3 regions of the Promicromonospora sp. NPDC050262 genome follow, and region 2 is predicted to be linked to each of the others. Evidence: riboswitches for the same ligand, from Rfam matches in the RefSeq annotation. Region 2 holds a riboswitch; each other region holds the start of a gene.
The links. A riboswitch is a leader RNA that binds a small molecule or an ion and turns the genes downstream of it on or off. The one in region 2 is predicted to bind thiamine pyrophosphate.

Region 1 (9,331 bases), on a different contig from region 2:
GAGCAGTCGCAACAGCGACCGACTCCCACCCCCTGTCGGCATTCCCGGACGACACACGACCACCGCAGCCGGCCGTCCGGCACTCAGGCAGGTTGCGGGCCGCACAGCGGCCGCGGCTATCGTGGCGGTGTGAACGCAGACACCACCCGCACTGCCGCGGGCTCCACCAGCACCCAGCCCGCAAGCAGCGCCGACGCGGCGTGGCGCCGCGACCATTTCGTCTCGCTGCTGCGTTTCGCCGAGGCCTCGATCCGCGCGGACGGCGCCGCGTGCTGGCTCGACGACGAGGGTCGCCCGGACGGCTCCCACCCTGTCGAGACGTGGATCACGGCACGTATGGCGCACACCTTCGCCGTCGGGCACCTGCTGGGCGTGAGCGGAGCGGAGGAGTACGCGACGCGCGCCCTCACCGGGCTGCGCGAGGTGCTGGCCGACGCCGAGTTCGGCGGGTGGCTGGCCGCGCGCGGTGAGGGTGACGAGCTCGTCGGCACCAAGGAGGCCTACGCGCACGCGTTCGTGGTGCTCGCGGCCTCGACCGGCAAGGTGGCCGGCATCGCCGGCGCATCGGAGCTGCTCACCGAGGCCCTCGCGGTGCTCGACGCGCGGTTCTGGGAGCCCGAGCGGAACCTGCACCTGGACGAGCGGTCGCGGGACTGGGTGTCCACGTCGGACTACCGGGGCGTGAACGCGAACATGCACTCCGTCGAGGCCCTGCTCGCGGCGCACGCCGCGACCGGGGACGGGCTGTGGCTGGAGCGGGCGTCGGCGATCGGTGACCAGGTCGTCGCCTGGGCCGAGGCCAACGACTGGCGGATCCCCGAGCACTTCGACGCGGACTGGAACCCGCTCCTCGAGTACAACGCGGACCGGCCCCGCGACCAGTTCAAGCCCTACGGCGCGACGCCGGGGCACGGGCTCGAGTGGGCCCGCCTGCTGCTGCAGATCGACGCCGAGGCGGGTACACCCGGCCGCCGGACCGCGGCCGCCGCCGCGCTCTTCGACCGTGCGGTGACGGACGGCTGGGACGGCGAGGGCGGAGGCGGGTTCGTCTACACGACGGACTGGGCCGGCACGCCCGTCGAGCCCCGGCGCTTCCACTGGGTGGCGGCCGAGGGTACCGCCACGGCGAACGTGCTGGCGCGCGTCACCGGGGACGAGCGCTACGCCGAGCTCGAGCGCGAGTGGTGGGCCTGGATCCGAGAGCACCTCGTCGACGCCGAGCACGGGTCGTGGCACCACGAGCTCGACACCGAGAACCGCCCGTCCGGGCTCACCTGGGTGGGCAAGCCCGACGTCTACCACGCAGCCCAGGCGGTGATCCTGCCGGAGCTCCCGCTCACGGGGTCGTTCGCGGCGTCGGCCCAGAAGGCGGGCCGGATCCTGGCCTGACGACGGCGCGCGGGCGGGGCGCGTCCAGGGCGTCGTGCGTGTCGGCGCGGCGGGCGGGAGACAATGGGGCCATGAGGATCTCCGCACGAGCCGACTACGCCGTCCGTGCCGCCGCCGAGCTGGCGGCGGCCGATCACGACGGGCCTGTCCGCGCCGAGGCCCTGGCCCGGGCGCAGGACATCCCGCACCGCTTCCTGGAGGGGATCCTGAGCGACCTGCGTCGCGACGGGCTCGTCACCAGCCACCGTGGCGCCGGCGGTGGGTACCGTCTCGCCCGGCCGGCCGACTCGATCACCATCGCCGACGTGGTGCGTGCCGTGGACGGGCCGCTGGTCTTCGTCCGCGGCAACCGGCCGTCCGACCTGGAGTTCCAGGGGGCGGCCGCGCCGCTCCTGCACGTGTGGGTGGCGCTGCGGGCCAACGTGCGCGCGGTGCTGGAGGCCGTGTCCCTCGCGGACCTCGTGAGCGGCGCGCTGCCGGACGAGGTCCGCGCGCTGACCGAGGGCGACTCGGCCTGGTCGAACTCCTGAACCTGACCGGACGTTGACGCTCGGCCGCACCCGGTCTGGCTGAACTCCGACGGACCGCGGGACTTTCACCCGACCTTCCCGTGCGCCGTTATCCGATCTCTGAGATGCTTGTTGTTTCCGACCGGGTTAGGTGGTTACCTTGACGCGGGCCTCACTTTGCCATGGCCCTGTGTCGTATCCCCCCGGACCTGGAAGGTCACGACCATGAGAACCCTGATCCTGCTGGCGCTCGTCGGCCTCGGCGCGCAGCTGGTGGACGGCAGTCTGGGCATGGCCTACGGCGTCACCTCCACGACGCTTCTGCTGGCTATCGGCACCAACCCCGCCGCCGCGTCGGCGACCGTGCACCTCGCGGAGATCGGTACGACCCTTGCGTCCGGCGCCTCCCACTGGCGCTTCGGCAACGTGGACTGGAAGGTCGTCGCCAAGATCGGCATCCCCGGCGCGATCGGCGCGTTCGCCGGCGCCACGTTCCTCTCGTCGCTGTCGACGGAGGTCGCCGGACCGGTCATGTCGGTGATCCTGCTCCTGCTGGGCCTCTACGTGCTGCTGCGCTTCACGGTGCAGGGCCTGCCGACCCGTTCGGACAAGCCGCTGCGCAAGCGGTTCCTTGCTCCGCTCGGCCTGGTGGCCGGCTTCTTCGACGCCACCGGTGGCGGCGGCTGGGGCCCCGTCGGCACGCCCGCGATCCTCGCGAGCGGCCGCCTGGAGCCGCGCAAGGTGATCGGCTCGATCGACACCAGCGAGTTCCTGGTGGCGGTCGCCGCCAGCGTCGGCTTCTTCGTCGGCCTCAGCGGCGAGGGCATCGACTTCACCTGGGTGCTCGCCCTGCTCATCGGTGGCCTGATCGCGGCGCCGATCGCGGCCTGGCTGGTCCGCCTGGTGCCGCCGCGCATCCTGGGCTCGCTCGTGGGCGGCGTCATCGTGCTCACCAACTCGCGCACGCTGCTCAACAGCGACTGGATCGCCGCCTCCGACCCGGTCAAGATCCCGATCTACGTGGTGATCTGGCTGGGCTGGGCCGCCGCCGTCGTCTGGTCCGTGCGGGCGCACCGCAAGGCCCTGGCCGAGGAGGCCGCCGTGAGCGAGAAGCCGGAGGCCGATAGCGTGTCGGCATGACGTCCGACCAGGTAGCGGTGATCACCGTCTCCGACCGCTGTGCCCGCGGCGAGGCCGAGGACCGTTCCGGTCCCGCGGCGGCGCGGATCCTGCGTGAGGCGGGGTTCACCGACCTGGTCACCCATCTGGTACCCGACGGCGTCGAGCCGGTCCGTGACGTGCTGCGGACCGCGCTCGACGCCGGCGCTCGTCTGGTGGTGACCACCGGGGGCACGGGGATCACGCCTCGCGACCTCACGCCCGAGGGCACGCGCGAGGTGCTGGACTACGAGGTACCGGGCGTCGCCGAGGCCGTGCGGCAGCGGGGCACCGGCGCGGGCATCCCCACCGCGGCGCTCTCGCGAGGGCTGGTGGGCGTGGCCCGGTCCGCGACCGGGACGCGGGCGCTCGTGGTGAACCTGCCCGGGTCGTCCGGGGGCGTGCGGGACGGCCTCGACGTGGTGCTCGGCCTCTGGCCGCACGTCCGCTCCCAGCTCGACGGCGGCGACCACCCGGCTCCCGTGCCGGGGTAGCACCGCCGGGTTCGTGCCGTCAGGCGCCAGCGGCCCGCCGGCCGGGCGTCAGCCGCCCGCGAAGGGCGGGAGCACGTCGACCGTGACGCCGTCCGGGACGGTCGCCTCGTCCGCCGTGGCGCGGGCGCCCGCGACCAGCAGCGCACACTTCGGCAGCACGTCACCGAGGGCCGGGTGGGCGGCGGCGAGGGCACCGCGGAGGGCGGCGACCGACGTCGGGCCGTCGAGCTGTTCGGTGGTGCGCCCCGCGGCCTCCCGGGCGCCGGCGAAGTAGCGGACCGTGATCACTCGGCACGCACCCAGTCGCCCGACTTGCCGCCCGTCTTGCGCTCCAGCCGCACGTCCGCGAGCGAGACCGACTTGTCCAGGCCCTTCACCATGTCGATCACGGCCAGGCCGGCGACCGCGACGGCGGTGAGCGCCTCCATCTCGACGCCGGTGCGGTCGGCCGTGCGGACGGTCGCGGTGACGACGACGCCGTCGTCGGTCACCTCCAGGTCCACCGCCGCGCCGTGCACGCCGATCACGTGGGCCAGCGGCAGCAGGTCCGGCGTCTTCTTGGCCGCGGCGATGCCCGCGACGCGGGCCACGGCCAGCACGTCGCCCTTGGGCACGGCGCCGTCGCGCAGGGCCTGGACGACGGCGGGGGCGCAGCGGACGAGGCCCGAGGCCGTCGCCGAGCGGACGGTCGGCTGCTTGGCGGTGACGTCGACCATGCGGGCCTGGCCGCGGTCATCGAGGTGCGTGAAGCTCACGGCACCAGGGTGTCATGCCCTCACACGGCGCTGCGCCGTGCGGCGATCCGCACCGCGGCGCGGTGCGCGCCCTTCGCGGCGAGCCGCTTGGCGAACACCGCGGTCCCGGCGGCGACGGCCGCGAACACGGTCGCCTGCACCATGTCGAGCTCGGGGTCGTCCGGCTTGTTCGGCGCGTCGTTGCCCGTCACGCCCTTCCAGATCATGCTGACGGCCTTCTGCGCGACCCAGCCGGCCGCGAGCGTCAGGGCGAGAGTGCCGACCTTCTCGGCGAGTGTCTGTTCCGTCTCAATCTTGGCCACCTCCACACCGTAGCCCTCGCGGGCCGACTAGGCTGCATGGAAACGACAGGGGAGCGCCCCGATGGCGCTGAGAGTGCGGAGAGCCGCAGACCCTTGAACCTGATCCGGGTAACACCGGCGGAGGAAGTCGGAGGAACGATGTCGCGTCTTTCCGGTGCCCACGGGGGCACCATCCCTACCGTCGCGGTCGCGCTGTCGGCGGCACTGCTGCTCGCCGGCTGCTCCGGCGGCTCCGGCTCCGGCGACGACGCGTCCGGCGCGGGCGACCCGGGGACCGTGACGCTGGTGACCCACGACTCCTGGGCGCTCGACGAGAAGCTGATCGACCAGTTCGAGCAGGAGTCCGGCACGACGGTCGAGGTCAGCGCCGCGGGCGACGCCGGCACACTGGTGAACCAGCTCGTGCTGACCAAGGACGCCCCGCTCGGGGACGCCGTGTTCGGCATCGACAACACGTTCGCCTCCCGCGCGCTGGAGGCGGGCGTGGTCGAGGAGTACACGCCCGCCGACCTCCCGGAGGGGGCCGAGCAGCTCGGCGGGGCGCTCACGCCCGTCGACCAGGGCGACGTCTGCGTGAACGCCGACGAGGCCTGGTTCGAGGAGTCGGGCCTCGACGTGCCGACGACGCTGGAGGACCTGGCCGACCCGCAGTACAAGGACCTGCTCGTGGTGACCAACCCGGCGACGTCGTCCCCGGGCCTCGCGTTCCTGCTGGCGACGATCGGGGCGTTCGGCGAGGACGGGTTCGAGGACTACTGGGCCTCGCTGGTGGACAACGGCGTCAAGGTCGCCGACTCGTGGGAGGACGCCTACTACGTCGACTTCTCCGGGGCGGGCGAGGGCGGCGAGCGGCCGCTCGCGCTGTCCTACGCGACGTCGCCGGCGTTCACGGTGAGCGAGGACGGCTCGGAGTCGACCACCAGTGCGCTGCTGGAGACGTGCTTTCGGCAGGTCGAGTACGCGGGCGTGCTCGCGGGGTCGGACAACCCGGAGGGCGCCCGGGCGGTGGTGGACTTCCTGCTCACGCACGACGTCCAGGCCGCCCTGCCGGAGTCGATGTACATGTACCCGGCTGACGCCGCCGTGGAGCTGCCCGCCGACTGGCAGAAGTTCGCGCCCCAGGCCGACGCCCCGTTCGAGGTGGACCCGGCCGACGTGAGCGAGCACCGCGACGAGTGGATCGAACGGTGGACCGAGACAGTCGTGGGCTGAGCCGGAGGCGCGGAGCCGCAGGCTCAGCCCACCACGGGTGGAGCCGGAGCCCGAGCCTGACCGGGAGCAGGGGGCACGGCCTCCGGCCCGCGCCCCTGCTCTGGGGGGCAGCGGTCGCCGTCCCCCTCGGCTTCCTCGCGGTCTTCTTCGCGTGGCCGGTGGCGGCGCTCGTGGTCCGCGGGTTCGTGCCCGACGGCGCGCTCGACCTCACCGGGTTCGTCGAGGTGCTCACCCGCCCGCGCACGTGGCGGCTCGTGGGGCTCACGCTCACCCAGGCCGTGCTCGGCACGGCGTTCTCGGTGCTGCTCGGCCTGCCGCTCGCCTACCTCCTGTACCGACGGTCGTTCGCCGGGCGCAGCCTGGCGCGCGGGCTGGTGACCGTGCCGTTCGTGCTGCCCGCCGTGGTGGTCGGCGTGGCGTTCCGCGCACTGTTCGCGCCGAGCGGCGCGCTCGGGTTCCTCGGGCTGGAGGAGTCGCTCGCCGGGATCGTCGTCGCGCTCGTCTTCTTCAACGTGTCCGTGGTGGTGCGCACCGTGGGCGGGCTCTGGGAGCGCCTCGATCCCCGGGCCGAGGAGGCAGCGGCCTCGCTCGGCGCCGGTCCGGCCCGCGTGTTCCGGACGGTCACGCTGCCGTCGCTCGCGCCCGCGATCACGTCGGCCGCGTCGGTCGTGTTCCTGTTCTGCGCCACGGCGTTCGGGGTGGTGCTGGTGCTCGGCGGCGTGCGGTACGGCACCATCGAGACCGAGATCTGGACCCGCACCACCCAGTTCCTCGACCTGCGGTCCGCCTCCGTGCTGTCGATCCTGCAGCTCGTCGTCATCACCGCGGCCCTGGCCGTGTCCGCGCGCGCCCGCCGGCGGCGCGAGGCCGCGCTGCACCTCGTCTCCGCGCGGCGCTCGGCACGTCCGCTGTCCTGGCGCTCGCCCGCCGACGTGGGCGCGGCCCTCGCGGGCACCGCGATCGTCGCCGGGCTCGTCGCGCTGCCGCTCGCCGGGCTGGTCGTCCGCTCGTTCCGGGAGCCGGACGGGTCCTGGGGCCCGGGCAACTACCTGGCGCTCGGCACCACCGGCGAGCGGAACGCGCTCGTCGTGACCGTGTGGGAGGCCACCGCGACCTCGCTGCGGATCGCGCTGACCGCCACCCTGATCGCCCTGGTCGTGGGCGGTCTCGTGGCGCTCGTCGTGTCCCGGCGGCCCCGATCCGTGGGCGCGCGCCGCGCCATCGGCACGCTCGACGGGCTGTTCATGCTGCCGCTGGGCGTGTCCGCGGTGACCGTCGGCTTCGGGTTCCTGATCACCATGGACCAGCCCGTGCTCGGCCTGGACCTGCGCACCTCCGGGCTGCTCGTACCCGTGGCCCAGGCCGTCGTCGCCGTACCGCTCGTCGTGCGCACCGTGCTGCCGGTGCTCCGGGCGATCGACCCCAGCCTGCGGGAGGTCGCCGCCGTGCTGGGCTCCGGCCCGGGGCGCGTGCTGCGTACCGTGGACCTGCCGATCGCCCTGCGGTCGGTCGGACTGGCCACCGGGTTCGCGTTCGCGGTGTCGCTCGGCGAGTTCGGCGCCACGTCGTTCCTCGCGCGGCCCGACGGCGCCACCCTCCCGGTCGTGATCTACCGCCTCATCGGGCGGCCCGGGGCGGAGAACTACGGGATGGCGCTCGCGGCGTCCGTGGTGCTCGCCGCGCTGACCGCGACCGTGATGATGGTGGCGGAGCGACTGCGCGACGACCGCGCGGGAGGAGAGTTCTGATGGCGGGGCTGGAGATCCGGGACGTCTCGGTCCGGTACGGGACCGGCGCGGCCGGCGTGACGGCGGTGGACGGCGTCTCGCTGACCGTGGCGCCAGGCGAGGTGCTGGCGCTGCTCGGGCCGAGCGGGTGCGGCAAGTCCTCCCTGCTGCGCGCCGTGGCGGGGCTGGAACCGCTGGCGGGCGGGCAGGTGCTGTACGACGGCGCCGACGTCGGCCGGCTGCCGGTGCACCGGCGCCGGTTCGGGCTGATGTTCCAGGACGGCCAGCTCTTTCCGCACCGGGACGTGCGGCGCAACGTGGCCTACGGGCTGGAGACCCTGCCGCTCACCCGCCCGGAACGGGACGCGCGCGTCACCGAGCTGCTGGAGCTCGTGGGCCTCGCCGGGTACGAGCAGCGGGCGGTCCCCACGCTGTCCGGCGGGGAGCAGCAGCGGGTCGCCCTCGCGCGCGCCCTGGCGCCGCGGCCCCGGCTGCTGCTGCTCGACGAGCCGCTGTCCGCGCTCGACCGGCAGCTCCGCGAACGCCTGGCGGGCGAGGTGCGGGCCGCGCTCGTCGAGACCGGGACCACCGCCGTGTTCGTGACGCACGACCACGCCGAGGCCTCCGCGGTGGCCGACCGGGTCGGGGTCATGGACCGGGGGCGGCTGCTCCAGGTGGCCGCGCCGGAGGAGCTGCGTACCGCGCCGGCGTCGGACCGGGTGGCGGAGTTCCTGGGGCTGCGCGCCTGACCCGGCAGTCTCAGGCCGCGCCGGCCTGCTGGACGAGCAGCGCCACCTGGGTGCGGTTCTCCACGCCCAGCTTCACCAGCACGCTCGAGACGTGCGCCTTCACGGTCGGGACGCTGAGGTAGAGCCGTCGTCCGATCTCCGCGTTGGACGAGCCCCGCCCGATCTCGACGGCGACGTCGCGCTCCCGGCTCGTGAGCCGGTCCAGGGCGCTCCGGGCGTCCCGCGCCTCGCCACCCCCGGCGGCGACGGTCTCCATCAGGCGGCGGGCGATGTCCGGCGCGAGCACGGGCTCGCCGTCGGCCGCCGCGCGCACCGCCGCGGCGATCCGCGCGGGCGGCATGTCCTTGAGCAGGTACCCCGCGGCCCCGGCGCGGAGCGCGCCCACCACCTCGGTGTCGGTGTCGAAGGTCGTGAGCACGACGACGGCCGGCGGCGAGGGCCGGGCCCGCACCCGGCGGGTGGCCTCGATCCCGTCGACGCCGGGCATGCGCAGGTCCATGAGCACGACGTCGGCCGGGTGGGCGTCGAGCACCTCCGCCACGTCCCCGCCGTCGGGGGCCTCGCCGACCACGCGGATGCCCTCGGCGCCGTCGAGCATGAGGCGCAGGCCCGCGCGGACCAGCGCGTCGTCGTCGACGATCACGAGGCGGGTCTCCATCAGGCCCACGGTATCCGGGCCTCCAGCGTGAAACCAGCAGGTGAGCGGCCTGCGTCGAGCGTGCCGTCGAGCAGCTCCATCCGTTCGCGCAGGCCGACCAGGCCGGTCCCGGGCGCGCCGTCGGGGGCGCGCTCCGGGCCGTCGTCCGCAACGACGACCCGGACCTCGTCCGCGCGCGTGGTCACCGTGACCCGGACGGCCGCGCCCGGCGCGTGCCGGCGGGCATTGGTCAGGCCCTCCTGGACCACGCGGTAGGCGGCGATGGCGACCGCGGGCGAGGGCTCGGCGTCGCCGGGCGTGGTGGACGCCCGTTCGTCGGTCTGGTCGAGCGTCACGGCGGCGCCCACGGACCGGGCCGCGTCCACCAGCCCCGGGATG
Region 2 (9,331 bases):
CCCATTCCCGGCATACGTCCTGAACCAGAACTGTGTCCTAGGCAACATTGTCGTAATATTTCCCTGGTTTCCTCCTCCGTGGACAAAGGTGTCCAGCAGGTCCGGGGCCCGTACGCACCACCTCCTCGTCCCGGACGCAGCTCTCTTCACGGAGGAAACATGAACTCACGTCTCTGTGCGGTCGGTGCGGGAGCAGCGCTGCTGCTCTCGGCGGCCGTCGTGCCGATCACCGCTTCCGCGGCTCCGCCGGTCGAGGAGCCGCCGCAGCAGGCGGCGCCCGCCAAGGAGGACAACCGTCCGGACGCCCTCGCGGAGAAGCAGACCGAGAAGCGGCAGATCGCCGTCGACATGGTCGCGACCGGCCAGGCGAAGGTCGAGACGCGCGGGTCGGGCAAGCACAAGTCCAAGGTCGTGGAGATCTCTCCGCGCGAGTATGTCGAGTACGGCGTCGAGGAGACGGCTCAGCTCTTCAGCATCCTGGTCGACTTCGGCGACCAGACCGACGAGCGCTACCCGGACGCGGCCGCGGGCCCCGCGCACAACGAGATCCCGGAGCCCGTGCGGAGCGACAACTCCACCTACTGGGAGTCGGACTTCTCGCGCGAGCACTACCAGGAGATGTTCTTCACCGGCCTGGAGGACCAGGACGGCGAGTCGTTCGCCGGGGTCTACGACGAGATGTCGTCGGGCCGGTTCGACCTCCAGGGCGACGTGTCCGACTGGGTGACCGTGCCGTACAGCACGGCCTCCTACGGCACCACGGAGTCCGGCACGGACATGACGCGGTTCATCCAGGACACCGCGGACGCCTGGTACGAGCAGCAGGTCGCGGCGGGCAAGTCCGCCGAGGAGATCGAGGCGTACCTCCAGTCGTTCGACGTCTGGGACCGCTACGACCTGGACGGCGACGGCATCACGGCCGAGCCCGACGGCTACATCGACCACTTCCAGGCGATCCACGCCGGGGAGGGCGAGGAGGCCGGCGCGCCCGAGTCAGCCATCTGGTCGCACCGCTGGTCGGTCAACCAGGGCGGTCTCGGCACGGACGGCCCGGCCGGCTACCCGAAGGTCGGCGGCATCAAGATCGGTGACTCCGACCTCTGGATCCGCGACTACACCACGGAGCCGGAGAACGGCGGCCTCGGCGTGTTCGCGCACGAGTTCGGCCACGACCTCGGCCTGCCGGACTACTACGACACCGCCGGTGGCGAGAACGGCACCGGCTACTGGAACCTCATGAGCTCCGGCTCGTGGATGGGCCACGGCGACGGCACCATCGGCACCACGCCGAACCACATGGGTGCCACCGAGAAGCTGTTCCTGGGCTGGCTCGACTACGAGACGGTGGAGCCGGGCGAGACCGAGCGCATCAAGCTCGGCCCGTCGTTCCACGCCACCACGCGCGCCCAGGCGGCGATCGTGAACCTGCCGGACGGCGTCGAGCAGGTCGACCTCGGCATCGCGCCGTTCGACGGCGAGTTCGTCTACTCCGGTACCGGCAACGACCTGAACAACACGATCGCGTCGCCGTCGTTCACCGTGCCGGCCGGTGCCTCGCTGACCGCCAAGGTCCAGTACGACATCGAGGTGGACTTCGACTACGCGTTCGCCGAGGTCTCGACGGACGGCGGCTCCACCTGGACCGCCCTGCCGAACAACCTGTCGACGGACGAGGACCCGAACGGCACCAACCCCGGCTCCGGCATCACCGGCAGCTCGGACGGCGCCTGGGTGGACCTGACCGCTGACCTGGCGGACTACGCCGGCCAGACGGCGCAGGTCCGGTTCCGCTACTCCAGCGACGGCGGCACCAACGAGACCGGCATCCTGGTCGACGACGTCGCCGTGGGCGACGCGCTGACCGAGGACTTCACGGACGCGGCCGACTGGTCGGCCGACGGCTTCACCACGGTGGGCGCCGACGGCACGTACGAGGTCACCTACCAGCACTACTACGTGGCCGAGAACCGCGTGTACGGCGGGTACGACGCCACGCTGAAGACGGGCCCGTACAACTTCGGCTGGAACTTCACCAACAGCAACAAGGTGGAGCACTACCCGTACCAGGACGGCCTGCTGGTCTGGTACGTGAACAGCCTGTACGGCGACAACAACGTGTCGCAGCACCCGGGTGGCGGCCAGGCCCTGCCGGTCGACGCCCGTGCCAAGGCGCTGAAGTGGTCGGACGGCACGATCGCCCGCAACCGCATCCAGTCCTTCGACGCCACGTTCGGCCTGCAGAAGACGGACGCGCTGTCGCTGCACCGTGAGGTGTCGGCCACGTCGCTGACCACGCTGCGGCTGGGCAAGCAGAAGGCCGTGTCCAAGTTCGACGACACCAACCCGCTCGCCTACTACGACCCGGCCAACCCCGGCCAGTCGGTCAAGGTCGGCGGCACCGGCACCACCATCAAGGTGCTCACGGAGGACAGCAGGAACGGTCACATGACCATCCAGGTCAACTGACCCCCGCCCGCCACTGACGTGTCAGACGCTCAGGTCCCTCGGGGGACCTGAGCGTCTGACACGTTCTGCGGGCACTACGCTCGAACGCATGACACACCTGCGATGGGGCATCCTGGCGGCCGGCGGGATCGCCGCGAGCTTCACATCAGACCTGAACGACAACGGCTTCACCGTGCAGGCGGTGGGGTCACGATCCCTGGAGAAGGCCCGCGAGTTCGCCGACCGGTTCGGCATCCCGACGGCGCACGGCTCCTACGAGAACCTCGTGAACGACCCCGAGGTCGACATCGTCTACGTGGCCACGCCGCACCCCATGCACGCGGAGGCCGCCAAGCTCGTGCTGGAGGCCGGCAAGCACGTGCTGGTCGAGAAGCCGTTCACGCTCAACGCCGCCGAGGCGCGCGAGGTCGTGGACCTGGCGGAGTCGAAGGGGCTCGTGGTCCTGGAGGCCATGTGGACCCGGTTCCTGCCGCACATGGCGCGCGTGCGCGAGATCATCGCGTCGGGCGCGCTCGGCGAGGTGCGCACCCTGCTGGTGGACCACACCCAGGACCTGCCCGACGACCCGGCCCACCGCATCAACGACCTCGCCCTGGGCGGCGGCTCCCTGCTGGACCTGGGCATCTACCCGGTCTCGTTCGCCTGGGACCTGTTCGGCGAGCCGCTCACGGTGCAGTCGCACGCGACGTTCAAGGAGACGGGTGCGGACGCCACCGTTGCCACGATCTTCGGGTACGACGGCGCCCGGGTCGCCACGACCGTCTCGGCGTCGGACACCCGCGGGCCCAACCGGGCCTCGATCCTGGGTACCGAGGGCCGCATCGAGATCGACGCGACCTGGTACAACCCGTCGACCGTGCACGTCTACGACGCCTCGGGCACCGAGACCGAGACCTTCCGCGCCGAGGTGACGGGCCGCGGCATGCACTTCCAGGCCGCCGAGGCCGAGCGTCTGGTGGCGGCCGGCGAGCTGGACAGCCCGCTGCTCCCGCGCGAGGAGACGGTGGCGATCATGGCCACCCTGGACACGATCCGCGAGCAGATCGGCCTCAAGTACCCGGGGGAGTGACCTGACCCTCCCTCCCGGTCACCTTCGAGGCCCGAGTTTCTTCGCTTTCAGCAGCCTGAAAGCGAAGAAACTCGGGCCTCGAAGGTGAGCAGGCTTCCGCACCTCCCGCGACCAGCGGTACCGTGGCCCCGCCAACGCGGGGAGCTCGGGGTAGCCGGGCTGAGAGGAAGGCCTGGGCAGCACGCCCGACGCCGTCGACCCGATCACTTGAACTGGGTAATGCCAGCGGAAGGACGTGCCTGACGGCACGGGCGTTCGGTCGAGGCCGTCCCCTGCGCGGGGGCGTGGTCGCGCGCCCCCTGTCGGGAACCGGCGACCTCCGGCATGCCCGTGCACGGAGGTCGCACATGCTCGCCGAGATCCAGGTCTCTCCCCGCCCCAGCGGCACGCCCGACGCGAAGTACGCGCACGTGGACGCCGCCATCGCCGTCATCGAGGCGTCCGGGCTCACCTACGAGGTGGGCGCCATGGGCACGTTCGTCCAGGGCAGCCCCGACGAGGTGTGGGCGCTGCTGCGCGCCGTCCACGAGGCGACGCTCGCCGCCGGTGCGGACGGCGTCCAGTCCAACATCAAGGTCGGCCAGGGCGCCGACGACGCCGGCCCCACCATCGCGGACCTCGTCACCAAGTTCCGGGCGTGAGCACCCGCGCCGTCGCGCGGCGGCGGTCCGGGCCGGACCCGGTGGTGGGGCAGCGTCCGGCATGGCGGCGCCCGGCAGGACGCGAGCCGCACCCGGTCGGACGGCGGGCCGGGCGCGTCCTCGCTCCGCTGCTGACCGTCGCGGCGCTGCTCACGGTGTGGGAGGCCTGGGTGCGGCTCGCGGGCGTGCCCGAGTTCGTGCTGCCCGCGCCGTCCCAGGTGGCGCGCACCGCCGTCGAGGTGGCGCCGTTGCTCGGCCCGCACGTCGCGACCACGCTCACCGAGGCCGCCGCCGGGCTCGCGCTCGGCGCGGTCGCCGGCCTGCTGCTCGGCATCGTGGTCACGGCCTCCCGCGTGACCGGCGACGCGGTGTACCCGCTCGTCGTGCTCACGCAGACGGTGCCGGTCGTCGTGCTCGCGCCGCTGATGATCCTCTGGGCGGGCTTTGGCCTGCTGCCCAAGGTGATCCTGGTGTCGCTCACCGTCTTCTTCCCCGTCCTGGTCTCGGCGGTGGGGGCGATGCGAGCCGTCGACGCCGAGCACTCCGACATGGTCGCCGGCCTGGGCGGTACCCGCCTGGACCAGTTCCTGCTGGTCCGCCTGCCGGCGTCGGTCCCCGGTGCGCTCGCGGGCCTGCGGGTCGCCGCGACCTACGCGGTGGGCGCGGCCGTGGTCGCCGAGTACCTCGCCGGGCAGTCCGGCCTCGGCGTGTTCGTGCAGCGGTCCCGCAAGGCGTACGCCGTGGACCAGATCTTCGTGGGCGTCGTCCTGATCGCTCTCCTGTCCGGCCTGTTCTTCGCCCTCGTCGCCGCGCTCACGCGCGTCGCGACGCCGTGGCAGAGAGGAAAATCATGAACCTGTCCCGTACCCCCGCCCTGGCCCTCGCCGCGATCGCGCCGCTGGCGCTCGCGGGCTGCGGCGCCGCCGCGGGCACCGCCGACGCGGCGTCCGACGGCGGCCTGCGCGAGGTCACCGTCGTGCTCGACTGGACGCCCAACACCAACCACTCCGGCCTGTACCTGGCCCGGGCCGAGGGCTGGTTCGAGGAGGAGGGGCTCGACGTCGAGATCGTCGAGCCCGGCGAGACGTCGGGTCTGCAGCTCGTCGCGGCGGGCCAGGCCGACTTCGCCTACTCCGTGGCGGAGGGTCTGGTCCCCGCGCGGGCGGCGGGTGCCGACGTCGTCTCCGTCGCGACCGTGATCGAGCACAACACGTCGTCGCTGATCAGCCTCGCGGACGACGGGATCACGCGGCCCAAGGACCTGGAGGGCAAGCGGTACGGGTCCTACGAGTCCGACCTCGAGAAGGCCCTGATCAGCAAGCTCGTGGAGTGCGACGGCGGCGATCCCGCGCAGGTCGAGTTCACGCCGCTCGTCAGCGACGACTTCCGCATCGGCCTCACCGAGGACCAGTTCGACACCGCCTGGGTGTTCGACGCCTGGGACACGATCCGGCTGGGCGAGGTGGACGGGCTCGACGTCGACACCATCGCGTTCCGGGACCACCTCGACTGCATCCCCGACTGGTACACGCCGCTCGTGGCGACGTCCCGGTCACTGCTCGACGAGGAGCCGGACGTCGCCCGCGGGTTCCTGGCCGCGCTCTCGCGCGGGTACGAGGAGGCCGCTGCCGACCCCGACCGGGCGGCGCAGGTGCTGCTGGAGGCTGCGCCGGAGCTCGACCCGGAGCTGGTCGGGGCGAGCGCGCGGTGGCTCGCCCCGCAGTACGCGTCCGGCGAGTGGGGCGTGCAGCGCGCCGACGTGTGGGACGGGTTCGTCGGGTTCCTCGAGGAGGAGGGGCTGACCGAACCCGGGTTCGACACGGACGCCGCCTGGACCGACGACTACCTGCCGGGCGCGGCCGGCTCCGCGGGCGACACCGACGCGGACGACGCCGACGCCGACGGCCAGCCGTGAGCGTGCTCTCGGCGTCCGGGCTGAGCGTCCGGTTCGGCGACGTCCTGGCCCTGGGCGGCGTGGATCTCGCGGTGGCCGACGGCGAGTTCGTCGCCGTCGTCGGGCCCTCGGGGTGCGGCAAGTCGACGCTGCTGCGCGCGCTCGGCGGCATGCTGCCGCCGGGCGCGACGGTCTCGGGGGAGCTCACGCTCCCCACATTGCCGGACGGCGGAGCCGCGACGGCCTGGATGCCGCAGCGGGACGGGCTGCTGCCGTGGCGCCGGGCGTGGTCCAACGCGCTGCTCGGCGCCCGGATCGCGCGGGTGCCGCGGGCCGATGCCGAGGCGCGCGCCGCCGAGCTGTTCGAGACGTTCGGCCTGGCGGGCTTCGAGCGGGCCTGGCCCCACGAGCTGTCGGGCGGGATGCGGCAGCGGCTCGCGCTGCTCCGCACCTGCCTGGCCGGACGGCCCGTGCTGCTGCTCGACGAGCCGTTCGGCGCCCTGGACCCGATCACGCGGCGGCGGATGAACGAGTGGCTGGCGGGGGTCGGGCTCGCCGACGCCGGCCGTCAGAGCGAGCGGGCCGCCGGCGTCGGGCAGCGAGCCGTGGTGCTCGTGACGCACGACGTGGACGAGGCCCTCGCCCTGGCCGACCGCGTGGTGGTGCTCGGCCCCCGGCCGGGCCGGGTGGTGCTGGACGCCGCCGCCCCGAGCAGGGACGAGGTGCTGGCCGCGCTCGAACCGCTGCCGGGCCGGCCGCGCCCGCTCCGGCCGCGCCAGCGGTGACCTGGCCCGGGCGTGGTGGTCACCGCTCGGCGAGCACGGCGGCGATCAGGCCCGGGAACTTGTCGTCGAGCTCGTCGCGGCGCAGCTGGATGGCGTGCGTGCGGCCGTGCACGATCGTGCGCGTGAGGCCGGCCTCGCGCAGCGTGCGGAAGTGGTGCGACATGGTCGACTTGGTGAGGTCCAGGCCCCAGCCGTCGAGAGTCTTGGGCTTGGGCTCGCCGTCGGCCAGCTTGTGCACGATCTGCAGGCGCACGGGATCGCCGAGGGCCTTGAGCACGTCGACGAGCTCGACCTCGGCCATGTCCGGGCTGGGATAGTCACCCATGACTCACCTCGACGACATCGGTCCGGCCAAATAGTTCGACAACCATCGAACTGTCACGTAGGCTCGATGGTATGACGTTCATCGAACAATCATACTCGCTGCGGGGCGCCTATCTCCGGATCTCGGCGATCGCGGCGGCGCTGTTCGTGGTCGGCACGAACGCCTTCGTCATCGCGGGCGTGCTCCCGCAGATCGCCGACGGGATCGGTGCGAGCACCAGCTCCGTCAGCTACTCCATCTCCTGGTACGCGATCATCGTCGCGGTCGTCGCGCCGGTGGTCTCCGTGCTGTTCGCCCGTGCGTCCCGCGCCGCGCTGATGGGTGCGGGCATGGGCCTCATCGCCGCGGGCATCGCCCTCTCGGCCATTGCCGGTGACCTCACCGTCTTCACCGCCGGGCGCGTCGTCGCCGCGTTCGGCGGGGCTGCGCTCATGCCCGCCGCGATGGCGGCCGCTCCCACGCTCGTGCCCCCGGAGCAGCGGGGGCGCGCGCTCGGCGTCGTCGGCCTCGGGTTCATGCTCGCGACCGCCGTCGGCTCTCCGCTGGGCACGGCGCTGGCGGCCCTCGGGAGCTGGCGGCTCGCCCTCGGCATCCTGGCGGCGCTCGCGGCGGTGCTCGCTGTCGTCGTCGCGCTGCTCACCCGCACCGTGCCGACCGGGTCGGTGCCCGGCCTCGCCGCCCGGTTCGCGGTGCTGCGCGACGTCCGGATCGGCCTGGCCCTGATGACGGCCCTGCTCTTCACCGCCGCGTTCAACATGGTCTACATCTTCAGCTCGGCCGTGACGCGCGGCGTGACCGGCGGCAGCGGGACGGCGCTCGCGACGCTGCTGCTGGTCTTCGGCGCCGCCGGGCTCGTCGGCAACTGGTTGGGCGGCTCCCTCACCGACCGGATCGGGGCGCGGCCCACCGCGGTCGGCGCCCTCGCCGTGGTCGTCGTCTCCCTCGGCGCGCTGTTCGCGGCGGAGGACTCGTACCTGGGGACCGCCGTACTGTTCGGGGTCTGGGGCCTGGGCACCGCCACGGCCCTCGTGCCCATCCAGCACCGCCTGGTCGACGTCGACCCCGCCGTCGCCGGGGTGTCCCTGTCCTGGTACTCGACGGCGATGTACATCGGGATCGCGGTCGCGCCCGTCGTCGGCGCGTCGGTGCTGCCGTTCGGCGCGGCGTGGCTGGACCTGCTCGGCGCCGGGGCGGCCGCGGCCGCGCTCGCCGTCTTCGCGCTGGGCTACGCGCTGCCTCGCCGGGTCGCCCTCGCCTAGACGGCGCACAGGGCACGACCGGTCCTCCGCTCCCTTTCGAGGCCTGAGTTTCTTCGCTTTGAGCAGCCTCAAAGCGAAGAAACTCGGGCCTCGAAGGGGATGGGTCAGTCGAGGGGATGCAGCACCCGGTTGAGGAACTGGCGGGTGCGCTCCTCGGCCGGATTCGTGAAGATCTGCGCCGGCGCGCCGCGCTCGACCACCACGCCGCCGTCGAGGAACAGCACCTGGGACGCGACCTGGCGCGCGAACTGCAGCTCGTGGGTGACCACCACCATGGTCCAGCCCTCCTCGGCGAGCTCCTTCATCACCGTCAGCACCTCACCCACCAGCTCGGGGTCGAGGGCCGACGTCGGCTCGTCGAACAGCAGCAGGTCGGGCTGGAGCGCGAGCGCGCGCACGATCCCGACGCGCTGCTGCTGGCCGCCGGACAGCTCGTGCGGGTACGCGTCGCGCTTCTCGGCCAGCCCGACGCGGGCCAACAGCTCCTCGGCGCGGGCGACCGCCGTCTCCCGCGGGACCCGCTGGACCTGGGTGGGGCCCTCGATCACGTTCTCCAGCACCGTGCGGTGCGGGAACAGGTTGTGGTGCTGGAACACCATCGCGGACCGGTCGCGCAGGGCGGCCCGGTCGGTCTTGGCCTGACGGCGCGCGGCGCGGCGCCCCAACCACCCGGACCGGGCGGCGGCCTCCTCGGCCGGGACGTCGTCGGCCGACACGTCGTCGGCCGACACGTCGTCCGCCGGCGCGTCGTCGATCGGGGCGTCCGCGGCCGCCGTCTCCTCGTCCGGCGCGCCGTCGGCGCCGGTCCGGCGTCCGAGGGCCACGGACCGGGCGCCGAAGTCGACGGCGGGGCCGCCGTCGAACTCCAGCAGCCCGGCGTCCGGCGTCTCCA
Region 3 (9,331 bases), on a different contig from region 2:
GCGGACCACACGAAGACCAGGCCCGCGCCCAGCAGGCCCGACGCCGCGTACACCCCCCATCCGAACCGGCGGTAGCGGGTCAGCGCGAACGGGAGCTCGCTGCCGGCGCCCTGGATCGCCGCGGCCACCAGCAGGAGCGGCCCGACCGGGGAACCCAGGAACACCACCTCGACGACGGACGCGATCACCTCGGCGATGATGCCCACGAACGGCTTGCGGATGATCGCGACCGCGATCGGCGCCACCAGGAGCCAGCCGCCCAGCAGCACGTGCTGGGCCAGGTCGCCGGCCGGTCCCATCGCCACGGCGAGCCCGTTCCACGCCTGCACGAGCGCCCAGTACAGGAATCCGAACACCACGCCGAGCATCACCATGAGCACGATGTCACGCAGCGGCAGCCGCGCCCGGCGGCGCGTCGTCGGCTCACTCATCGGTGCCGGCCGCGGTGTGGCTCGGGCTGTTCACCGAGAGGGTGAGGTGGCTGGTGACGTGCTGCACCGTGCGTCCCGCGAGGACCCAGCCGGCGAAGGCACTGGCGAGCACCCGTCCGGCGTCGCCCTCCAGGCGGGTGACGAAGTGCTGCGAGCCGCGGAACGTCCCGTTGTCCTTGGCCAGCTCGATCGCGGCGTAGATGTCGCGCATGTGGTCCGGCGTCACGTCCGCGCGGACGTCGTCGGCCAGCGGGTACAGCGCCCACTCGGCCGAGACGAACCGGCCGGTGTCGCGCCCCTGGGGCACCTCGGTGACCCGCGGGCCGGCACCGCCGGGCAGCTCGCACACCACCTCGCCCGGGCAGCCCCGGGACAGGTGCACGGTGATCGTCGCGTGCCTGCCCGACGCCGCGATCCCGGCCGTCAGGTCGGTCACGTACCGCAGCAGGTCGGCCTCGGCGCCGCCCACGTAGGTGCTCACGTCGCCGGTCTCGACGACCAGCCCTGTGGTGTCGGCCTGCCGCAGCGCGCCCAGGATCACGTCGACGTAGTCGTCCGACATCACCGCGGCGGTGATCCGCGCGCCGACGCCGAAGCGCATCGGGTCGCCGCGCAGCTCTGCGGTCTCGTCGGTCACGGTGGCGTGGTCCGCCATGAGGTCCTCCCCTGTCCGTCGGATGTCCGTCGGGCACAGGAGGACGGGACCGGTACGGCCACGTCCTGAGGTCGCTTCCTGCGCCGGCATGATCCGGATCAGGTTCAACGGTCGGAGTTCGATTACTCCCTCTCAGCCCGGCATACCGGACTCCCGTGCTCGGCGCTCACCGTAACAGCACCCGTCACACCACCTGGACATTCCGGCTGAGCACCTGGACGCTTCGGCTGTTTTGCCCGTTTATCACCCCTGTTCGTGCTAGGTTCCCGGACGCCTGGTTGAGCTCGCTCGATGACGAACGGAGCACCCGCCATGACCTTCGAATCAAGTCGCCGTGACTTCCTGCGCCTGACGGGCGCCGCCGGCGCGGGCCTCGCGCTCGGCGGGGTCCCCTTCGCCGCGCACGCCACGCCCGTGCGCCCGGAGTCCGACCCGGCAGTGCCTCCGTCGGCGGCCACGACGCTGTGGTACCCGGAGCCGGCCGCCGAGGACCGGATCATCGAGGAGGGCCTGCCGATCGGCAACGGCCGGCTCGGGGGCCTGGTCACCGGCGGCCCCGGCGACGACGCGCTCTACCTGACCGACGGCTCGTTCTGGACCGGCGGACGCAACGACGTCCTGCTGGACGACGGGCAGCTGCCGTACGGTCGTGACGACTTCGGCAGCTTCGGGCTCCTCGCGAAGGTGCGCGTCGCGGTCCCCGCGCACAGCGGTAACGCGGTCGGCGACTACCGGCGCGAGCTCGACCTCGCCAACGGGGTCGTGTCCGCCACCTATCGCCACGGCGGCCGGCGCTTCCGTCGTGAGGCCTACGCCAGCCATCCCGACGACGTCGTGGTGATCCGGCTGACCGGCGGACCCCTGACCGGCACCATCGCGCTGGACGGTACCCACGGGGAGACGACGTCCGCCGACGGGCGGCACCTGTCCTTCGCGGGGGCGCTCGGCAACGGGCTGCGCCACGCGGCGGCGGTGACTGCCGTGAGCACCACCGGACGGGTGGCTGCCGACGGCGGCGTGCTGTCGTTCGAGGACTGCACGGACCTGCTGATCGTGGTGTGCGCGGGCACCGACTACGTGCCGGACGCCGCCCGCGACTTCCGCGACCCGTCGGCCGACCCGCTCGCGCTGGCCGTCGAGAAGGTCACCGCCGGCGCCCGCGTGGCCGGGCACCGGCTGCGGGCCACGCACGTCGCCGACTACCGGCGTCTGTACGGGCGCATGTCGATCGACCTGGGCGACTCCACCACGGCCCAGCGGGAGCTGGACTCGTGGTCCCGGCTGACCGCCCGGCACGCCGACCCCGACGTACCCGACCCGGAGCTCGAGGCCGCGTACGTGCAGTACGGGCGCTACCTGACCATCACCGGCTCGCGCGACCGGCTGCCCATGAACCTGCAGGGCGTGTGGGTCCACAACAACACACCGGACTGGTACGCGGACTACCACACCGACATCAACATCCAGATGAACTACTGGCTCGCCGATCCCGCCGGGCTCGGCGAGTGCGCGGTCCCTCTCGCCGACTACTGCGTCGCACAGCTCCCGGTCTGGACCGACGTGACCGGCCGGCTCTACAACGACCCGCGCAACCGGTTCCGGAACTCCAGCGGCGAGATCGCGGGCTGGGCCATCGCCTTCTCCACGAACATCTACGGCGGCAGCGGCTGGGCGTGGCACCCGGCCGGCAACGCCTGGCTGTGCAGCACGCTGTGGCGCCACTACGAGTACAGCCAGGACCAGGCCTACCTCGAGAAGATCTACCCGGTGCTGCGGGGTGCGGCCGAGTTCTGGCGGGCACGGCTGGTCACCGTCACCGTGACGGACCCGAGCGGCGCCCCGCGCGAGGTGCTCGTCGACGACACGGCCTGGTCGCCCGAGCACGGCCCCGACGCTCGCGGCACCACCTACGGCCAGGAGCTGGCCTGGGACCTGTTCCAGCAGGTGCAGGTCGCAGCGCGCCGCCTGGGGCGGGACGCCGCCCTCGCCGCCGAGCTCGCGGACCTCCAGGCCCGGCTCCACCTGCCCGAGGTCAGCCCGGAGACAGGCTGGCTCCAGGAGTGGATGAGCCCCGCGAACCTGGGCGAGGTCACCCACCGGCACCTCTCGCCGCTGGTCGGTTTCTACCCGGGCGACCGGATCGCCACGGACACGAGCCCGGCCGAGCTGATCGACGGCGTCCGGAACCTGCTCACGGCCCGGGGCACGGACAACTACGGCTGGGCGTGCGCCTGGCGGTCGCTGTGCTGGTCCCGGCTCAAGGACGCCGACAAGGCGTACCAACTCTACCTGACGGTGCTGCGCCCGTCGGTGGACAACGGCAACGGCACGGCCCCGAACTTCTTCGACATGTACAGCCAGGGCAGCTACACGATCTTCCAGATCGACGCCAACCTCGGGGGCGCGGCCGCCGCCCTGGAGATGGTCCTCTACTCCCGCCCCGGCGTCATCGAGCTGCTGCCCGCGCTGCCCGCGGCCTGGGCGGACCGCGGCAGCGTCACCGGCGTCGGCGCCCGCGGCGGGTTCGAGGTCGACGTCGTCTGGCGTCGGGGACAGGTCACGCAGGCGACGATCCGCAGCGTCGGCGGGACCGAGACGGAGGTGCGCGCCGGGACCTGGCGGCGGCACGTCAGGCTGCGCCACGGACAGTCGATCACGGTCCGGCCCTGACGGCGGGCCCGTAGGCTCGGGACGATCCACCGCTGTTCCGCCGTCCCCGAGGAGCTGTCCGATGCGCCCCGTCCTGCATGCCGCAGCCGTCCTGTTCGACAACGACGGCGTGCTGGTGGACTCCAAGGCCGCGGGCGAGGCGGCCTGGCGCACGTGGGCGGTTCGTCACCGGCTCGACCCTCGTGCGGTGCTGGCCGACGTGCACGGGCGCAGGTCTCGGGAAACCGTGGCCCGGTTCCTGCCCGACGACGAGGTCGATCCTGCGACGGCCGAGATCGATGCCCTGGAGCTCGAGACCGCTGACCGGACCGTGGCGATCAAGGGCGCGACCGAGTTCGTCGCCTCCGTCCCGGGACACCTGCGTGCGGTCGTCACGTCGGCGTCCCGGGACCTGGCGGTCGCCCGTCTGTCCGCGGCCGGCATCCCGTTGCCTGACGTGCTCGTGGCGGCCGAGGACGTCGCAGCGGGCAAACCCGCGCCCGACCCCTATCTTCGTGCGGCACGGCTGCTCGGGATGTCCCCCGCGGAGTGTGTCGTGCTCGAGGACAGCGCCAACGGCATCCGCTCGGCGCGGGCGGCGGGCGTCGGTGCCGTTCTCGGCATCGGCGACCCGACCGTCGAGCTGGGAGCCGACGTCGTCGTCCCCGATCTCACCGCGGTGCGCTGGACCCGCGACGGAATCGTCCCCGCCGAGGGTCACGAGGTCGAACCGGTCCGCCGCCCTGGCCGGTAGGACGCGAACCGCGGCAGCCGCTCCAGGTACAGCTCCGCGAGCCGCCTGCGGTTGCGGGGATCGCGCGACGCCGCGCTCGTCGGGACCACCTGGTCACCCTCCAGGTAGGAGCCGGAGGGGACGTCGGCGGCCGCCGCGAAGAGCACGTGCTCCGCGCCCACGGTCGGCGGTCCCCCGATCGGCCCCGCCATGGCCGTACTGAGCGGCGTGTCGTTCAGGCCCGGGCACAGCGCGACGACCGTGACCGGCTCGGAGCCGAACTCCTTGGCCAGGAGCGAGGACCAGGTCACCAAAGCCAGCTTCGCCCGCGAGTACGCGGTGACCGGGGTGTACCCGGCCACCAGGTCGGGGTCGGCGAGGTCGAGATCGGCGACACGGTGGGCCGACGACCCGACGTTGACGATGCGCGCGCCCTCGGCGAGGGAGGGGGCCAGCAGACGGGTGAACAGGGCGGGTGCGAGGGCGTTGACCTGCAGCGTCCGCTCGAACCCGTCCGCCGTGACCAGCCGCTCGGGAGCGCCGGGCACACCGGCGTCGTTGATCAGCAGGTCCACGGTCGACACCGCCTCGCGGACGGCGCGGGCGGCCTCGGCCACGGCCGTGAGGCTCGTGAAATCGACCGACAGGTACCGGACGTGCGCACTGCCGGACGCGCGGATCCCCGCCAGCACCCCGGCGACCTCGTCCTCCGGCTCCGGCCCCTGCACGATCAGCTCGTCGGCCCGGCCGGCGAGCCGCCGCGCCGTCGCCTCACCGATCCCGCTCGTGGCGCCCGTGAGGACGACCGTGCCCCAGTGCGCCTCCCGCGCCCTCATGAGGCGTTCCTCGTCCCCAGCACCCGGCCGAGCCAGTCGGTCCGTGTCCGCCGCGCTGCCGCCGAGACCCGCGCCCCGGGCACGAGCGCGTCGAAGCCGTGGAAGCCGCCGGCCCACACGTGCAGCTCCGCGTGGCCTCCGGCCGCCCAGATGCGGCTCGCGTAGCTGACGTCCTCGTCCCGGAACACCTCGGCCGAGCCGACGTCGACGTAGGTGGGCGGCAGGCCGGACAGGTCGTCGGCGCGGGCCGGCGACACGTACTGCGACACCTCGGTCGCGGGCCCTTCGCCCAGCACGGCCTGCCAGCCGAACGCGTTCATGGCCCGGCTCCACGTGGCGGGGCCGTCGGCGAACTGGTGGCTCGAGCCGGTGTCGTTGCGATGGTCGAGCATGGGGCAGACCAGCACCTGCGCGGCGACGGCGGGCGTCCCGCGATCCCGCGCGAGCAGGGCGAGCCCGGCGGCGAGGCCGCCTCCCGCGCTGGTCCCCGCCACGACGAGCCGGGCCGGGTCCACACCCAGGTCGGCGGCATGCTCGGCGACCCAGGTCAGCCCCCGGTAGCAGTCCTCCACCAGGGTCGTGCCGGTCGCCTCCGGCGCCAGCCGGTAGTCCACGGTCACCACCACGACACCGAGCTGGTCGAGCCACTCCAGCGGGATGTCGATGTTCGAGAACCGGTCCCCCATCACCATCCCGCCGCCGTGCACCCAGAAGACGCAGGGCACGGGGGTCGAGCGGTCCAGGCCCGGTGGGCTCAGGACGGTGAGCGGGACCGGCGTCCCGTCCGGCGCGGTGACGCCGACGTCGCGCCGGCCGACGGTCCGCCCGGCGGTGAGCAGGCTCTCGATGCTCTCCGCCGTGGGCGCGGCGAGGTCGCGCACCTGCGGCAGCGTGCCGGTGGTCAGGGTCGCGGCGGGCAGGAGGTCGAGCAGCGGACGCAGCTCGGGATCGATCTCGGGGCGGGTGGTCGTCATGGCATGTTCCTCTCGGTAAGGGTTCGGATCGTCGGCGGGCTCGACCGCTTCGGCGGGGCGTGCGGCTCAGAGTTCGGCCTTGCCGCCGACGGGCACCTGGTCGGTGTACTCGGACTCCCCCGCCAGCAGCTGCTGCAGCTCGGCGACGAGGGCCTGCGCCTCGGCGCTCGCGAAGAACGCGGCGTGGGCCCCCTCGGAGGTCCAGCCCTCGGTGACGTGCACGACGTCGGCGTTGCCCGCCGAGCGGCTGATCAGAAAGACGGGGCAGTCGTCGCGGGACAGCGACGGGGCGTGCAGCAGCATCTCGACCAGGGCGTCGCCCTTGCCGGGCTGCGCGGTCATGGTGGCCTGGAATCCGTGGCGGACGGTCATGCGGGTCTCCTTCGGTGGGGGCTCCTGGGAGCCCGTGTGCTGTGTGTCCATCACACCGTGCAGGCCCTCCCCGCCGACAGACCGATCGTCCCGGCCACTTGCACGATCCTCTCGTCGTCGCGAGCATCGTGAATGTGCCATGATCGGGGCATGAACGGTGTGGACCTCGAGGAGCTACGCGCTCTGCTCGCCCGGCACGCACGGCGAGACAGCAGCGCGACGGCGCTCGACGACGTCCTGGTCTCGGCGGTCCACAGCACCGCTCCGCCCGCGCCGTCCATGTCGGGTGTGGTCATGGCACTGATCGCCCAGGGCTCGAAGCGGATAGCGCTCGGCGACCGCGTGCACGAGTACGGTCCCGGGCAGTACCTGGTGGCGTCCGTCGACCTGCCGGTGACCGGGCTCTTCACGAGGGCTCGCCCCGACGAGCCGGCACTCGGCTTCGGGCTCGTCCTGCGACCGGCGCTGATCGCGGAGATCCTGCTGCAGGCCGCACCCGGCGACCTCCCTCCCACCAGCGCCGCGGCCCCGCCCGGCATGGTGGTCAGTGATGCCCCCGCGCCCCTCGTCGACGCCGTGGTGCGACTGCTGCGGCTCCTCGAGAACCCACGCGACGCCGCGGTCCTGGCACCGCTCGTCAAGCGCGAGATCCTCTGGCGGCTCATCACCGGGGAGCAGGGCGCCACCGTGCGCCAGCTCGGCCTTGCCGACAGCGGGCTCGCCCACGTCGCCCGGGCCGTCCGGTGGATCCGCGAGCACTACGCGCAGCCCTTCCGCGTCCAGGACGTGGCGGCGCTGTCGGGCATGAGCGTCTCGGCGTTCTACCGGAACTTCCAGGCCGTCACGGCGATGAGCCCCATCCAGTTCCAGAAGCAGATCCGGCTCCAGGAGGCGCGACTGCTGCTCGCCACGCGCCCCGGCGACGTGACGGGCGTGGGGCTGCGGGTCGGCTACGACAGCCCGTCACAGTTCAGCCGTGAGTACCGGCGCCAGTTCGGCCTGCCGCCCAGCCAGGACGCCGTCCTGCTGCGCGACACGTCGGCCGACCGCACTCCAGCCCTCGTGTAGGCGCCTGCCCTCGGCTGCGTCCGCGCAAACCACGGATCCTCCGTGCGCGCCACACCCAGGATCTTCCGAGGTGGCGCTACCGTACGGGTGCCTGCCTGGCAGACGTCGACGCCGACCTGAGACGGAGTTCCTGTGGCACGAGGTACCGGCATCCCCCGCCGCACCGGCGCACTGCTCGCCGCGACGGGGGTCGCGGCGGCTCTCCTGGCCGGGTGCGGGACCTCCCCCACCACCGGCGCGGCGGCCGACCTGTCCCCGGACGCGGTCACCGCGGCCCTCGAGGAGGGCGGCGACCTGCTGGTCTGGGCCTGGGAGCCCACGCTGGACCAGGTCGTCGAGAGCTTCGAGGCCGAGTACCCGAACGTGAACGTCGAGCTGGCGAACGTCGGTACCGGCAACGACCACTACGTGGTGCTGCAGAACGCGATCAGCGCGGGCTCGGGGGTGCCCGACGTCGCGCAGGTCGAGTACTACGCCCTGCCGCAGTTCTCCATCGCCGGATCGCTCGCGGACCTCGCGCCGCTGGGCGCGAGCGGGCTCGACGGCACCTACTCCCCCGGGACCTGGGGATCGGTGACCGACGGCGACGCGGTGTACGGCCTGCCGATGGACTCCGGCCCGATGGCCCTGTTCTACAACGCGAAGACGTTCGAGAAGGCCGGCGTCGAGGTACCGGCGACGTGGGACGAGTTCGTCGACGCCGCACGGAAGATCCGTGCGCACGACAGCGACACCCACCTCATCGCGGACGACGGCAACGCCGGGTTCGCGACGTCGATGATCTGGCAGGCGGGCGGGACGCCGTACACCGTCGACGGGACCACGGTGACCGTCGACCTGGCCGACGAGGGCTCGGCCCGGTTCGCCGGCATGTGGCAGCAGCTCCTGGACGACGACCTCGTGGCGAAGGTCCCGGAGTGGTCGGACGAGTGGTTCCAGCGGCTCGGCGACGGGACGATCGCCGCGCTGGTGACGGGCGCCTGGATGCCCGCGAACCTGGAGTCCGGCGCGCCCGGGGCCTCGGGCGACTGGCGCGTGGCGCCCATGCCGCAGTGGACGGCGGGCGCCACCGAGACGGCCGAGAACGGCGGCTCCGCGCTGTCGATCACCGAGGCCAGCACCCAGAAGGCGCTGGCCTACGGGTTCCTCCGGTACGCGAACGCCGGCGACGGCGTGCAGGTTCGGCTCGACCACGGGAACTTCCCGGCCACGACGGCGGACCTCACCAGCCCCGAGTTCCTCGCCAAGCAGCCGGAGTACTTCGGCGGGCAGAAGATCAACGAGGTGCTCTCGGCTTCCGCCACCGGTGTGGTCCCCGGCTGGCAGTACCTGCCGTACCAGGTCTACGCGAACAGCGTGTTCCCCGACACCGTCGGCCAGGCCTACACCGGCTCGACGCCGCTGGCGGACGGCCTCGGCGCCTGGCAGGACTCGATCGTCAAGTACGGCAACGAGCAGGGCTTCACCGTCTCCGGCTCGTGAGCAAGACAGCACCGGAGCCCCACGCCGAGCACCGAGACCGACGTCGCGGCCGCCGACCAGGAACCGGGGACTTCTACCGGATCTCCACGTCGAGGAAGAGACCGGTGATCTTGCCCCCGGTCGCTTCGATC

Region 1: linked by a shared signal. The riboswitch ahead of AB0I29_RS11025 (thiamine ABC transporter substrate-binding protein) and the one ahead of AB0I29_RS16940 (thiamine-binding protein) in region 2 are both predicted to bind thiamine pyrophosphate.
Region 3: linked by a shared signal. The riboswitch ahead of AB0I29_RS04685 (YkoF family thiamine/hydroxymethylpyrimidine-binding protein) and the one ahead of AB0I29_RS16940 (thiamine-binding protein) in region 2 are both predicted to bind thiamine pyrophosphate.

The regions. Positions count from the first base shown of each region.
Region 1 covers NZ_JBFAKX010000006.1:266-9,596, forward strand. Annotated here, with positions in the region: gene AB0I29_RS10990 (AGE family epimerase/isomerase) at 130-1,389, shown strand; gene AB0I29_RS10995 (Rrf2 family transcriptional regulator) at 1,461-1,919, shown strand; gene AB0I29_RS11000 (sulfite exporter TauE/SafE family protein) at 2,124-3,038, shown strand; gene AB0I29_RS11005 (MogA/MoaB family molybdenum cofactor biosynthesis protein) at 3,035-3,550, shown strand; gene AB0I29_RS11010 (MoaD/ThiS family protein) at 3,599-3,838, opposite strand; gene moaC (cyclic pyranopterin monophosphate synthase MoaC) at 3,835-4,305, opposite strand; gene AB0I29_RS11020 (DUF4235 domain-containing protein) at 4,326-4,607, opposite strand; TPP riboswitch at 4,645-4,750, shown strand; gene AB0I29_RS11025 (thiamine ABC transporter substrate-binding protein) at 4,746-5,819, shown strand; gene AB0I29_RS11030 (iron ABC transporter permease) at 5,876-7,567, shown strand; gene AB0I29_RS11035 (ABC transporter ATP-binding protein) at 7,567-8,295, shown strand; gene AB0I29_RS11040 (response regulator transcription factor) at 8,306-8,953, opposite strand; gene AB0I29_RS11045 (sensor histidine kinase) at 8,953-9,331, opposite strand, start outside.
Region 2 covers NZ_JBFAKX010000010.1:220,660-229,990, forward strand. Annotated here, with positions in the region: gene AB0I29_RS16930 (immune inhibitor A domain-containing protein) at 160-2,466, shown strand; gene AB0I29_RS16935 (Gfo/Idh/MocA family oxidoreductase) at 2,555-3,535, shown strand; TPP riboswitch at 3,670-3,772, shown strand; gene AB0I29_RS16940 (thiamine-binding protein) at 3,883-4,176, shown strand; gene AB0I29_RS16945 (ABC transporter permease) at 4,173-5,030, shown strand; gene AB0I29_RS16950 (ABC transporter substrate-binding protein) at 5,027-6,091, shown strand; gene AB0I29_RS16955 (ABC transporter ATP-binding protein) at 6,088-6,855, shown strand; gene AB0I29_RS16960 (ArsR family transcriptional regulator) at 6,875-7,180, opposite strand; gene AB0I29_RS16965 (MFS transporter) at 7,252-8,439, shown strand; gene AB0I29_RS16970 (amino acid ABC transporter ATP-binding protein) at 8,544-9,331, opposite strand, start outside.
Region 3 covers NZ_JBFAKX010000002.1:273,757-283,087, reverse strand. Annotated here, with positions in the region: gene AB0I29_RS04690 (ECF transporter S component) at 1-431, opposite strand, end outside; gene AB0I29_RS04685 (YkoF family thiamine/hydroxymethylpyrimidine-binding protein) at 424-1,086, opposite strand; TPP riboswitch at 1,145-1,253, opposite strand; gene AB0I29_RS04680 (glycoside hydrolase family 95 protein) at 1,399-3,756, shown strand; gene AB0I29_RS04675 (HAD-IA family hydrolase) at 3,818-4,489, shown strand; gene AB0I29_RS04670 (SDR family NAD(P)-dependent oxidoreductase) at 4,453-5,304, opposite strand; gene AB0I29_RS04665 (alpha/beta hydrolase) at 5,301-6,278, opposite strand; gene AB0I29_RS04660 (antibiotic biosynthesis monooxygenase) at 6,345-6,650, opposite strand; gene AB0I29_RS04655 (AraC family transcriptional regulator) at 6,801-7,718, shown strand; gene AB0I29_RS04650 (extracellular solute-binding protein) at 7,851-9,200, shown strand; gene AB0I29_RS04645 (EthD family reductase) at 9,274-9,331, opposite strand, start outside.